DNA from 3 places in the Bradyrhizobium sp. NC92 genome. Region 1 is predicted to be linked to each of the others. Evidence: predicted binding sites of a transcription regulator. Region 1 holds the regulator's gene; each other region holds the start of a gene.
What was found. Region 1 encodes PhoB, which activates phosphate uptake and scavenging genes when phosphate is short. Its sites were predicted from a motif close to TGTCATNNANCTGTCAT; they were not measured.

Region 2: a site for PhoB is predicted at 2,166-2,182, ahead of N2602_RS17810 (RNA degradosome polyphosphate kinase). Genes of this name have one in related genera too.
Region 3: a site for PhoB is predicted at 1,593-1,609, ahead of N2602_RS13005 (inorganic phosphate transporter). Genes of this name have one in related genera too.

What each region holds. Positions count from the first base shown of each region.
Region 1 is NZ_CP104171.1:8,063,896-8,068,443, forward strand. It holds gene N2602_RS37495 (aspartate aminotransferase family protein) at 1-702, opposite strand, end outside; gene N2602_RS37500 (GcrA family cell cycle regulator) at 1,163-1,675, shown strand; gene phoB (phosphate regulon transcriptional regulator PhoB) at 1,946-2,653, opposite strand; gene phoU (phosphate signaling complex protein PhoU) at 2,668-3,384, opposite strand; gene pstB (phosphate ABC transporter ATP-binding protein PstB) at 3,396-4,217, opposite strand; gene pstA (phosphate ABC transporter permease PstA) at 4,214-4,548, opposite strand, start outside.
Region 2 is NZ_CP104171.1:3,834,690-3,839,237, reverse strand. It holds gene purM (phosphoribosylformylglycinamidine cyclo-ligase) at 1-642, opposite strand, end outside; gene N2602_RS17820 (CDP-alcohol phosphatidyltransferase family protein) at 798-1,340, shown strand; gene N2602_RS17815 (DnaA ATPase domain-containing protein) at 1,432-2,109, shown strand; gene N2602_RS17810 (RNA degradosome polyphosphate kinase) at 2,254-4,443, shown strand; gene ppx (exopolyphosphatase) at 4,459-4,548, shown strand, end outside.
Region 3 is NZ_CP104171.1:2,788,666-2,793,213, reverse strand. It holds gene N2602_RS13015 (putative DNA modification/repair radical SAM protein) at 1-98, shown strand, start outside; gene N2602_RS13010 (UdgX family uracil-DNA binding protein) at 98-1,540, shown strand; gene N2602_RS13005 (inorganic phosphate transporter) at 1,658-3,286, shown strand; gene N2602_RS13000 (M20 aminoacylase family protein) at 3,437-4,548, opposite strand, start outside.

The sequences.
Region 1 (4,548 bases):
CTTGTAGGCAAAGAGTTCGCCGGTGCGGCCCATGCCGGTCTGCACCTCGTCGAAGGCGAGCAACAGGCCGCGCTCGTTGCAGAGCTCGCGCAACACCTTCAGGAAGGCGTGAGGCGCAGCACGAACGCCACCCTCGCCCTGGATCGGCTCGATGAGAATGCCGGCGGTGTGCGGGCCGATCGCCTTCTTCACGGCGTCGAGGTCACCGTGCGGCACCTGATCGAAGCCGTCCATCGGCGGACCGAAGCCCTCGAGATATTTCGCAGACCCGGTGGCGGCGAGCGTCGCCAGCGTGCGGCCATGGAAGGCGCCTTCGAAGGTGATGATGCGATAACGCTCCGGATGGCCCTTGGAGAAGTGATGATGGCGGACGAGCTTGACCACACCTTCCAGCGCCTCGGCGCCGGAATTGCAGAAGAATACGAAGTCCGCGAAGCTCTCATTGCAGAGGCGGCTTGCGAGCTTCTCGCCATCGGGGCTCTGGAACAGGTTCGACATGTGCCAGAGCTTCGTCGCCTGCTCCTGCAACGCCTTGACCAGCGCGGGATGAACGTGGCCGAGCGCATTCACCGCCACGCCCGAGGTGAAATCGAGATAGCGATCACCATTGGTCGCGATCAGCCAGCAGCCTTCGCCGCGCTCGAAACCGAGGTCGGCCCTGGCGAAGACGGGGAGCAAATGCGGCGCGGCGCTGTTAGTCATGACGTCACTTGAATGTTGCGGACGGTGTGAGGCACGCATTGCGCAACGCACCATTGACCGGCCCCGGAAAACGAAACGTGCCGCCTTTTAAGGGCGGCACGTGGCACTATCTTATGCCTGGAAAGACGGGTGTCAATGCCGCCCGGAAAGCCTCGCGAAACGCTGAATCCGTAGTCTTGCGGTGCCGATTTTGCGGGTTTTTCACCACGGAACATGTGGAAGCGAGTCGGCGGACTCTTGCGCGGGAGTCACGCCATATTGTAGCGTTTGGACTGTCAGATACGACATCTCGTGCAGCAGTTCTGATCCCAAAAGTCCTCATGTACCGGCGTAAACGTTCGGGCGTCTTGAGCGCGCCCGGCGAGCCTTAAGGGATTCTGGCGGCACGGGTTTTTCAAGGCTTTAGGCAATCGCGGCGAAGGCTCCAGGATGGCAGGCGCGCTGCGAGGGAAAGGGTGCAATGACGGTTTTGACCTGGTCCGATGATCGCGTCGAGCAGCTGAAGAAGCTCTGGGAGGCCGGACTTTCGGCCAGCCAGATCGCGGCGGAGCTCGGCAATGTGACCCGCAATGCCGTGATCGGCAAGGTGCACCGGCTCGGCCTGTCCGGCCGCGCCAAGAGCCCTTCATCGGCAGCACCGCGGCCGCGCAAGGCACGGCCCGCGCAGCACATGATGCGCGTGACGCGACCCGTTGCGCGCGGCAACACCGCGCTGGCGCAGGCCTTCGAGGTCGAGGTGGAAGCCGAGCCGGTTACCTACGACAACGTGGTGCCGATGAGCCAGCGCCTGTCGCTGCTGGAATTGAACGAGGCGACCTGCCACTGGCCGGTCGGCGATCCCTCGAGCCCGGATTTCTTCTTCTGCGGCGGCAAGGCGCTCTCCGGCCTGCCCTATTGCGCCCAGCATTCGCGCGTGGCCTATCAGCCCGCAGCGGACCGCCGTCGCGCACCGGCGAAGCCGAGCACGCGCTGAGCTTGCGGAATTAGTTGGCTGCACATACGGCAGCCGTCACACGATGACGGCTGAACTCACTCGGTGCCATCCCGCGAAGGCGGGGATCCATAACCACAGGGCGCAATTGCTGCGCGAGATGGTCACGCCGGGTCTTCGCCAAACAAAGTCCTTGGGTTGATCGCGACGAGCGCAAGCGCTCGCGCTGAGATCCCGGGCTCGCGCTGGGCGCGCCCCGGGATGACGGTTGAGGGTGTAGCCGCAGCTCACCACACCAACAGCTCGCAGATCTTACGTCTGCTCGGCCTTCGCGAAGCGATCATCCAGCGCGTAGCCGGCGCCGCGGACGGTGCGGATCGGGTCCTGCTCGCGGCCGAGATTGAGCAGCTTGCGCAGGCGGCCGATATGGACGTCGACGGTACGCTCATCGATATAGATGTCGCGGCCCCAGACGCTATCGAGCAGCTGCTCGCGCGAGAACACGCGGCCGGGATGCTCCAGGAAGAACTCCAGCAGGCGATATTCGGTCGGGCCGAGATCGATCGGCCGGCCCGAGCGCGCCACGCGGCGCTTGTCGCGGTCGAGCTCGATGTCGCCATAGGCGAGCACGGTGGCGAGCCGCTCGGGGCTGGCGCGCCTGAGCAGACCCTTCACGCGCGCGAGCAGCTCCGGCACCGAGAACGGCTTGACGATGTAATCGTCGGCGCCGGTTGCGAGGCCCCGTACCCGCTCGCTCTCCTCGCCGCGCGCGGTGAGCATGATGATCGGCAGCTGCTTGGTCTCGGGACGGGTCCGAAGCCGCCGGCACAGCTCGATGCCCGACAGGCCCGGCAGCATCCAGTCGAGCACGATCAGATCGGGAATGTGCTCCTTGAGGCGGGTGTCGGCGTCGTCGCCGCGCATCACCGTCTCGACGTCATAGCCGTCGCCTTCGAGGTTGTAGCGGAGAAGCTCGGTGAGAGCTTCCTCGTCCTCTACCACCATAATGCGTGCGCCCATGTTGTCGTCGCTCCTTAGGTATTCGGCACCGTCGTGGCGAAGGTCGTCATGTCGCCCTTCGGCCGCTTGTCGGTGATCGCCTGGCCCTCGATCATGTAGAACACGGTCTCGGCGATGTTGGTGGCGTGGTCGCCGATCCGCTCGATGTTCTTGGCACAGAACATCAGGTGGATGCAGAACGAGATATTGCGCGGATCCTCCATCATATAGGTGAGGAGCTCGCGGAACAGCGAGGTGCAGATGGCGTCGACTTCCTCGTCGCCCTTCCACACCGCCATCGCCGCCGGCAAATCGTGCGCGGCATAGGCGTCGAGCACGCTCTTGACCTGCTGCTGCACGAGGTCTGTCATGTGCTCCAGGCCGCGGAACAGCTTGAGCGGATGGAAATCCGTCTCCAGCGCCGCGACGCGCTTGCCCATGTTCTTGGCGAGATCGCCGATGCGCTCGAGATCGGTCGCAACGCGCATGGCGCCGACGATCTCGCGCAGGTCGACGGCCATTGGCTGGCGGCGGGCGATGGTGAGCACGGCGCGCTCCTCGATGCGCTTCTGCAGCGCGTCGAGATCGGCGTCGGTGGTGACGACGCGCTGGCCGAGTGCCACGTCGCGGCGGATCAGCGCGTCGACGGAATCGACGATCATGCGCTCGGCGATGCCGCCCATCTCGGCGACCAGGCGAGTGAGCTCCTGAAGATCGCTGTCGAAGGCCTTTACGGTATGTTCAGAACCCATATTCCGTCTCCTCAGCCGAACCGGCCGGTGATGTAATCCTGCGTGCGCCGATCGCTCGGCGACGTGAAGATCTTGCTGGTGTCGTCGAACTCGATCAGCTCGCCGAGATACATGAAGGCGGTCTTGTCGGAGACGCGCGCCGCCTGCTGCATGTTGTGGGTGACGATCGCGATCGTGTAGTTCTCGGACAATTCCTGGATCAGTTCCTCGACCTTGGCGGTCGAGATCGGGTCGAGCGCCGAGCAAGGCTCGTCGAACAGGATCACCTCGGGCCGCACCGCGACGGTGCGGGCGATGCAGAGGCGCTGCTGCTGGCCGCCGGAGAGCGACAGGCCGGAGGCATTGAGCTTGTCCTTGACCTCGTTCCACAGCGCGCCGCCGCGCAGCGCCTTCTCAACACGGCCGTCCATCTCCGACTTCGAGATCTTCTCGTACAGACGAATGCCGAAGGCAATGTTCTCGTAGATTGTCATCGGGAACGGCGTCGGCTTCTGGAACACCATGCCGACCCGGGCCCGCAACAGGTTGAGGTCCAGCTTGGCGTCGAGGATGTTGGTCTGGTCAAGCAGCAGCTGGCCGGTGGCGCGCTGGCCCGGATAGAGGTCGTACATCCGGTTGAAGATGCGCAGCAGGGTCGACTTGCCGCAGCCCGACGGGCCGATGAACGCCGTGACGCGGTTGGTGCCGAGCGTCAGATTGATGTTCTTCAGCGCGTGGTGCTCACCGTAGTAGAAATTCAGGTTGCGCGCGGTGACCTTGGCGGGCGCCTCGGGCAGCGGCTGCGAGCCGGGATGAACGGTCGGCGCGCTGACGGAAACAGACATTTCACTCATTTTGCAGTCCTCTCGGCGCCAAGGATGCGCGCGCCAATGTTCAGGGCAAGCACGGTCAGGGTGATGAGCAGCGCGCCGCTCCAGGCGAGTTGCTTCCAATATTCGTAGGGGCTCTGCACGAAGTTGTTGATGGTGACAGGTAGGTTCGCCATCGTCTTGTTCAGGCCGAGGCTGAAGAACTGGTTCGACAGCGCCGTGAACAACAGCGGTGCGGTCTCGCCCGCGACGCGGGCGGTCGCCAGCAGCACGCCGGTGATGAGGCCGGAACGCGCGGCACGATAGGCGATGCGCTTGATCACCAGCGAGCGCGGCAGACCGAGCGCAGAGGCCG
Region 2 (4,548 bases), 4.1 Mb from region 1:
CGCCTGCGCCTCGAAGCTGAGGCCCGACTGTTCGACGATCTTGCGGACCAGCGAGAAGCCGTTGGAATGCACGCCGGACGAAGCGAGACCGATCACGGCATCGCCCGCGGCGATGTCCTTTCGCGGCAGCAACGTACCGCGCTCGGCGGCGCCGACGGCAAAGCCGCCGAGGTCGTAGTCGCCGTCCTTGTAGAGGCCGGGCATCTCGGCGGTTTCCCCGCCGATCAGCGCGCAGCCGGATTCGCGGCATCCTTCTGCAACGCCTGCGACGATCGCCGCAGTGGCCTCGGGGTCGAGCTTGCCGCAGGCGAAATAGTCCAGGAAAAACAGCGGCTCGGCGCCCTGCACCACGAGGTCGTTGACGCTCATGGCGACGAGGTCGATGCCGATGCCGCCATGCAGCCCGGTCTCGATCGCGATCTTGACCTTGGTCCCGACGCCGTCGGTCGCGGCCACGAGGACCGGATCCTTGAAGCCGGCCGCCTTGAGGTCGAACAGGCCGCCGAAGCCGCCGATCTCGGCATCGGCGCCCGGCCGTGCGGTGGCGCGCACCATCGGCTTGATCAGGTCGACCAGGCGGTTGCCCGCGTCGATATCGACGCCTGAATCGGCGTAAGTGAGGCCGTTTTTGCGGTCGGTCATGCCCGATTTCCAGTGGGTTTGCGGCTGGTTACGTCGAATTCCGGGGACGCGCAATGGCTCGCATGGCGCTCCCCGCTATACTATGTAGACATATCAACCGGTTCAGCCTGCAACGGGCCGGATTTGAGGTCAGAACCGGTGCCGGGAAGCGCTGCGTGAGTATTCCAAACATCATTACCCTGGGCCGCATCATGCTGGTCCCGATCATCGTCTGGGCCATCGTATCGAGCCAAATGGAGGTCGCGTTCGCCGTCTTCCTCATCGCCGGCATCAGCGATGCCGTGGACGGGTTCTTGGCCAAGCGCTTCAACATGACGAGCGAGCTGGGCGCCCTGCTCGATCCGCTCGCCGACAAGGCGCTGCTGGTCTCGATCTACATGGCGCTCGGCATCTGGGGCGCGATCCCGCGCTGGATCGTGATCCTGGTGGTCTCGCGCGACATCATGATCGTCGCCGCCGTGATCGTGTCCTGGCTGTTCGACCGGCCGGTCGAGATGAAGCCGTCGAAAGTGTCCAAGCTCAACACGGTCGCGCAAGTGGCGTTCGCAGCCCTGGTGCTGGCGGCGCTTGCCTTCGGCTTCAAGCCCGCGCCCTATGATATCATCCTGATGGGTCTCGTCACGGTCCTCACGCTCTCCTCCGTGTCGCTCTATCTCGTCGAGTGGCTGCGGCACATGAGCACGATCGAGGCCAAATGAAAGTGGAAGCGGCCTCGTAAAGGCCATCTCCGCTCGATCAAATCGAATTCTCTTCGAACCGGCCGGCGCGCCGGCATGGAGCAAAGCAAGCGTGGCAGGCCGCGTTCATCCCCGACAATTGGCGTTTGCACTTCCGCATGCGGAGAGCCTCAGCCGGGACAACTTCCTCGAAGGCCCCGCCAACGCGGCCGGTCTCGGCCTGATCGACAGCTGGCCGGAATGGCCGAACCGGATCATGTGGCTGGCGGGCCCGGAGGGCAGCGGCAAGAGCCATCTCGCCGCGATCTGGGCCGAGGACGCTGGCGCCCGTTCGACCACCGCCAGTGCGCTGACCGCGGCGGCCGTGCCCGGCGCGCTCGCTACCGGCGCGCTGGTGGTCGAGGATCTCAAGGCTGGGGACTTCGACGAGCGCGCCCTGTTTCACCTGATGAATCTCGCCCGCGAGGACGGCGCCTACGTCCTCTTCACCGGGCGCGAGGCACCGGCCGCGCTTCAGATCGAGCTGCGCGACCTGCGCTCGCGCCTGCGCGCCGTTCCGGTGGTCACGCTGCTGCCGCCCGACGACCAGCTGTTCCGCGGCCTCATCGTCAAGTTCTGCGCCGACCGCCAGCTCAATGTGGACGAGAGCGTGGTCGGCTACCTCGCCACCCGCCTGGAACGGTCCTCGGCCGCCGCCCGCCGCGCCATCGAGCTGCTCGACAGCGAAGCCCTGCGGCTCGGCCGTCCCGTCACCCGGGCGCTGGCCGCCGAGCTGCTCCGGGACGCCTGACCGGCTCGCAGGCCTCCCTGAAGCCCGCTTGACGCGGGGCGGCGGCGGAACATCAATGTCATCGAAACGTCATCGCTCTAACACATGCTCCCGCCGATTTTGCGCTTAAGTCGCAATTGGGTGAACTGGATGGACCGACTTCTGATGGACTCTGCGCAAGCTCTTGAAACCAAAGAGAAAGCCCCGGAAACCGAGGGCCTCCCGGCAATCGCGTCCAGCCCCGAGCGGTTCATCAACCGCGAGCTGTCCTGGCTGCATTTCAACCGCCGCGTCCTGGAGGAATCGGTCAACCCCAGCCACCCCGTGCTGGAGCGGGTGCGATTCCTGTCGATTTCGGCGAATAACCTCGACGAGTTCTTCATGGTCCGCGTTGCCGGCATCAAGGCCCAGGTGCGCGAGGGCATTGCCGAACGCAGCCCCGACGGCCTGACGCCGTCCGAGCAGCTCGCGCTGATCAACCGCACCGTCTCCCAGCTCGCCTCCGACCAGCAGGCGATCTGGCGCGACCTGCGCGGCACGCTGGCCGATGTCGGCATCGTGCTGGTCGACGGCAAGGACGTCACCAAGGCTGAACGGACCTGGATCGAGGACTACTTCCTCAACAACGTGTTCCCGCTGCTGACGCCGCTGGCGATCGATCCGGCCCACCCCTTCCCGTTCATTCCGAGCCTCGGCTTCACCATCGCGCTGCACCTCACGCGCGCCGCCGACGGCAAGCAGATGAACGCGCTGATCCGCATGCCCGGCAAGATCGACCGTTTCATCCGCCTGCCGGCGGAGGGCACGGTGCGCCTGATCTCGCTGGAACAGGCCACCGCCCTGTTTATCAACCGCTTGTTCCCCGGCTACAATCTGCACGGCCATGGCGCCTTCCGGATCATTCGCGACTCCGAGCTCGAAATCGAGGAAGAGGCCGAAGACCTCGTCCGCCTGTTCGAGACCGCGCTGAAGCGCCGCCGCCGCGGATCGGTGATCCGGCTCGAGATCGACGCCAAGATGCCGGAGGAGCTGCGCAGCTTCGTGCAGCACGCGCTCTCGGCCGCCGACGACGAGGTGTTCCTGGTCGACGGCGTGCAGGCGATGAACGAGCTCTCGCAGCTGACCCGGCTCGACCGCCCCGACCTCGAATTCACCCCTTACGTGCCGCGCCATCCCGAACGCGTGCGCGAGCATGGCGGCGACATCTTTGCCGCGATCCGGCAGAAGGACCTGATCGTCCATCATCCCTATGAGTCGTTCGACGTCGTCGTGCAGTTCCTGCAGCAGGCCACGCGCGACCCTGATGTCGTCGCGATCAAGCAGACCCTCTACCGGACCTCCAACAACTCACCGATCGTGCGCGCGCTCGCCGAAGCGGCCGAAGCCGGCAAATCCGTCACGGCACTGATCGAGCTGAAAGCGCGGTTCGACGAGGAAGCCAACATCCGCTGGGCGCGCGATCTCGAACGCGCCGGCGTGCAGGTCGTCTATGGCTTCCTCGAACTGAAGACGCACGCAAAGCTCTCGATGGTGGTGCGCCGCGAGGGCGGCAGCCTGACGACCTACGTCCACACCGGCACCGGCAACTATCACCCGGTCACCGCGCGCATCTACACCGACCTTTCCTACTTCACCTCGGACCCGACCATCGGCCGCGATGCCGCGCGCGTGTTCAATTTCATCACCGGCTATGCCGCGCCGAGCGATCTGGAAAAGATGGCCGTGTCGCCGCTGACCTTGCGCAAGCGCATCATCGAGCACATCCAGGGCGAGACCGCGCATGCGCGGCACGGCCGTCCGGGCGCGGTCTGGATGAAGATGAATGCGCTGGTCGACCCCGACATCATCGATGCGCTCTACGAGGCGTCCCAGGCCGGCGTCCAGGTCGAGCTCGTGGTGCGCGGTATCTGCTGCCTCAGGCCCGGCATTCCCGGCCTGTCGGAGAACATCCGCGTCAAGTCGATCATCGGCCGCTTCCTGGAACATGGCCGAATCTACTGCTTCGGCATGGGCCAGGGCCTGCCGAGCGCGAAAGCGGCTGTGTATATCTCCTCTGCCGACATGATGCCGCGAAACCTCGACCGCCGCGTCGAGGTGCTGTGTCCGCTGCAAAATCCGACGGTGCATCAGCAGGTTCTCGAACAGATCATGGTCGCGAACCTGAAGGACAATGAGCAGAGCTGGCAGTTGTTGCCGGATGGGTCTTCAACGCGTATGAAGACCGCGAAGGGCGAGGAGCCTTTCAACGTCCACAACTACTTCATGACGAATCCGAGTCTGTCTGGCCGTGGAAAGTCGCTCAAGGAATCCTCGCCGCGTCGTCTCACGCGCCGGAACGAACGCCATCAATCCTGATCGGGGATTTGCGACGTGAAGCGGCCGCGCAAGCGCGGCTCGAGCGTCGCGGTTATCGACATCGGCTCCAACTCGGTCCGCCTCGTCGTCTACGAGGCGCTGGCG
Region 3 (4,548 bases), 3.1 Mb from region 1:
TCCTCAGCGATCACCGCCCCTCATCGCATCGTCTCGATTCCGCCGGGCTGATCGAACGGTTCAAGCCGAAGGCAACGCAACTGGGATTTGGCTTCTGATGCAGTACATCACCCTCGACACCGAAACCGATTTCGACGGCTGGCGCAATGCCGCGCGCAGCCTCGTGCTTCACCACGTGCCGCCCAGCGACGTCACCTGGACCGTGCAAGGCGGCGAAGCCGAGTTGTTCGCGTCCCCCGCGCCGTCTCCGATCCTCGAGGTGAACGACGGTACCTTCAACGTATCAGGCAAATTCGTCGAGCTCGCCAAGGCGGCGATCCTGCACCGCGACGGCGAGCGCTTTGCGATCCTCTATCGCTTGCTGTTCCGGCTGAAGGACAACCACGATCTCATCGAGGTCGCGACCGATCCTGATGTCGCGCGCGTCACTTCCATGGCGAAAGCGGTCTATCGCGACGAGCACAAGATGCATGCCTTCGTCCGCTTCCGCGAGATCGGCCGGGAACGCCAGGCGCATTACGTCGCCTGGTTCGAGCCGGAGCATCATATCGTCGAGCTCGCCGCGCCGTTCTTCGCCAAGCGCTTTGCCGACATGCCCTGGTCGATCCTGACCCCGGACCTCTGCGCGCATTGGGACGGCCATGCGCTCTCGTTCACGCCGGGCGTCAGCAAGAGCGAGGCGCCGGGCGAAGACCGTCTCGAGGAAACCTGGCGGCATTACTACGCCAGCATCTTCAATCCGGCCCGGCTCAAGGTGAAGGCGATGCAGGCCGAGATGCCGAAGAAATATTGGAGGAACCTGCCCGAGGCTTCGATCATTAAGCCCTTGATCGAGGACGCCGAACGCATGACCGGTGCCATGATCGCCAATGCCGCAACCGATCCGCATAAGCCTCAGAAGCGGCCGGAGGCTCCGATGAAACGCAAGCCAGCTGCCGACGATCTCGAAACGCTCCGCGAGGAGGCCGCGCATTGCCGCGCCTGCCATCTGTACAAGGACGCGACGCAGACCGTGTTCGGCGAAGGCCCGAAGAATGCCAACATCATGCTGGTCGGCGAGCAGCCCGGCGACAAGGAAGACCTCGCCGGTCACCCCTTCGTCGGCCCGGCCGGGCAGATGCTCGACCGCGCGCTGGAGGAGGCCGGCGTCGACCGCAAGAAGGTCTATGTCACCAACGCGGTGAAGCACTTCAAATTCGTGCCGCGCGGAAAGATCCGCCTGCACCAGAAGCCGAACACCCCGGAGATCCGGGCGTGCCGGCAATGGTATGAGCGGGAAGTTTCGGCAATCCAGCCCGATCTTATCGTGGCGATGGGCGCAACTGCCGCGCAGAGCGTGTTCGGCAAGATCACTCCCATCGGCAAGAACCGCGGCCGGTTGATCGATCTTCCCGACGGGCGCAAGGCGCTCGTGACGGTGCATCCGTCCTATCTGCTGCGGCTGCCCGATCCCGAAGCCAAGGTGCTGGAGTATCGACGCTTTGTCGAGGATCTGAAGATCGCCGCCGGCTTGCAGAAAAAGGCCGCACGCGCCGCCTAAGCACTGGCAGGACAACGGCATACTTGCAGGAAAACGGCTTTCGCGCCTCGGTTGTCATCCAGGCTTCAAATCCATCGCGGACAATGCCTTGACCTGAAAGTTAAGGGGCGTCCAGACATGACCGATGTTGCATTCGACCGCGCGGTAGCAGATCCCGCGCCCGTCCAGCCGGCCTCGCGGCCAAATCTCGACAAGGGCTTCAATCCGCTGACGATGATCCTGTTCTTCGGCATCCTCGCCGCGGGCCTGCTGTTCGTCGCTTACAGCATCTATGTCGACGTCAATGCCACCGGCGCGCGGGTCACGACCTACCTGCCCTACATCCTCCTGTTCGTCGCGCTCCTGATCGCGCTGGGCTTCGAATTCGTCAACGGCTTCCACGACACCGCCAATGCGGTGGCGACCGTGATCTACACCCATTCGCTGCCGGCCGAAGTCGCGGTGATGTGGTCGGGCTTCTTCAACTTCCTCGGCGTGCTCCTGTCCTCCGGCGCGGTCGCCTTCGGCATCGTCTCGCTGCTGCCGGTCGAGCTGATCCTCCAGGTCGGCTCCAGCGCCGGTTTTGCCATGGTGTTCGCGCTGCTGATCGCCGCCATCCTGTGGAATCTCGGCACCTGGTTTTTCGGCCTGCCCGCCTCCTCCTCGCATACGCTGATCGGCTCGATCATCGGCGTCGGCGTCGCCAACGCCGTCATGCGCGGCCGCGACGGCACCTCGGGCGTGGACTGGACCAAGGCGACCGAGATCGGCTACGCGCTGCTGCTGTCGCCCCTGTTCGGCTTCATCTGCGCCGCCACGCTGTTGCTCCTGCTCAAGTTCATCGTGCGCAACCCGGCGCTCTATTCCGCGCCGGAGGGCAACAAGGCGCCGCCGCTGTGGATCCGCGGCCTCTTGATCGCGACGTGCACCGGCGTCAGCTTCGCGCACGGCTCGAACGACGGCCAGAAGGGCATGGGCCTGATCATGCTGATCCTGATCGGCACCGTACCGACGGCCTACGCGCTCAACCGCGCGCTGCCGGAATCGCAGGTCGTCCAGTTCCAGAAGACCTCCGATGCCGCCGCCAAGGTGATCTCGGCGAAGGGCGCCGGCCACAGCATCATCGGCGATCCCCGCCCCGCCGTGACGCAGTACATCACGCTGCGCCACATCAACGAGGGCACCTATCCCTCGCTTGCCGTGCTGGTGAAGGACGTCGGCGACCAGGTCGCCAAATATGGCACGCTGAACAAGGTGCCCGCGGAAGCCGTCGGCAACACCCGCAACGACATGTACATGACCTCCGAAGCGATCCGCTTCCTGATGAAGGACAAGGAGAACGATCTCACCAAGGAGGAGATCGCGACGCTGAACGCCTACAAGGGATCGCTCGATGCCGCCACGAAGTTCATCCCGAACTGGGTGAAGATCGCGGTCGCCATCGCGCTCGGCCTCGGCACCATGATCGGATGGAAGCGCATCGTCATCACGGTCGGCGAGAAGATCGGCAAGAGCCATCTCACCTACGCGCAAGGAGCGTCCGCCGAGCTCGTGGCCGCCGCCACGATCGGCGCGGCCGACGTGTTCGGCCTTCCGGTCTCCACCACGCATGTGCTGTCGTCGGGCGTCGCCGGCACCATGGCGGCGAACGGTTCGGGCCTGCAATGGTCGACGATCCGCAACCTGCTGATGGCCTGGGTGCTGACGCTGCCCTGCGCGATCATGCTGTCGGCGACGCTCTATGTGATCTTCTCGCGGATGTTCTGAGAGCCTCTCCCTCTCCCCGTTTTTACGGGGAGAGAGCTGGGGTGAGGGGCTTCATCCGAGAAAATAGTGACAGATGGACTCGCGGAGAGTCCCCCTCACCCGGCGCTTCGCGCCGACCTCTCCCCGCAAGCGGGGCGAGGTGACGAAAAGCTACGACGCCGCGAGCTGCTCCTCGACCAGCTTCACCCAATAGGACGTGCCGTAGACGATCGCCTCGTCGTTGAAATTGTAGGCGGGGTGATGCAGGCCGGCGCTGTCGCCGTTGCCGCAGAAGATGAAGGCGCCGGGCCGCGCTTCCAGCATGTAGGCGAAATCCTCGCCGCCCATCAGCGGCGCCATCTCGTGCACATGGGACTCGCCCGCGACCTGCGTGGCGATGCGCCGTGCCACCTCGGTTTCCGCGGCATGGTTGTTCACGACGGGATAGTTGCGCTTGTAGTGCAGGTCGATCTTGGCGCCGGTGATCTGCGCCACGCCCGCCACGACCTCATGCACGCGCTTCTCGACCAGCTTGCGCACCTCCGGCGTCAGCGTACGGATGGTGCCTCTCAGCGTCGCGGTCTGCGGAATGACGTTGCGGGCGTTGCCGGCGTGGAACTCGCAGATCGAGATCACCGCCGATTCCAGGGGATCGACGCTGCGGGAGACGATCGACTGCAGGGCCGTGATTACCTGCGCGCCGACCAGCACGGAATCGACGCATTTGTGCGGACGCGCGGCGTGGCCGCCGAGGCCTTCGATCATAATGTCGACCTCGTCGGTCGCCGCCATGATGGGGCCTGGCCGGATCGCGAACGAGCCGACCGGGATGCCTGGGCCGTTGTGCATGCCGTAGACCTGCTCGATGCCGAAGCGCTCCATCAGGCCGTCCTTGACCATGGCCGCGCCGCCGGCGCCGCCCTCCTCGGCGGGCTGGAAGATCACCACGGCATCGCCGGCAAAATTGCGCGTCTCGGCGAGATAGCGGGCCGCCCCGAGCAGCATCGCGGTGTGGCCGTCATGACCGCAGGCGTGCATCTTGCCGGGTGTCTTGGAGGCGTAAGGCAGATTGGTCTGCTCCTCGACCGGCAGCGCGTCCATGTCGGCACGCATGCCGATCACCTTGAGCCCCTCGCCGGCCGGCTTGTTGCCCTTGATCACGCCGACAACGCCGGTCTGGCCGAGGCCGGTCACGACCTCATCGCAGCCGAACTCCCGCAGCCGGTCCGCAACGAATGCTGCGGTGCGGTGGACATCGTACAGCAGCTCGGGATGCTGATGGA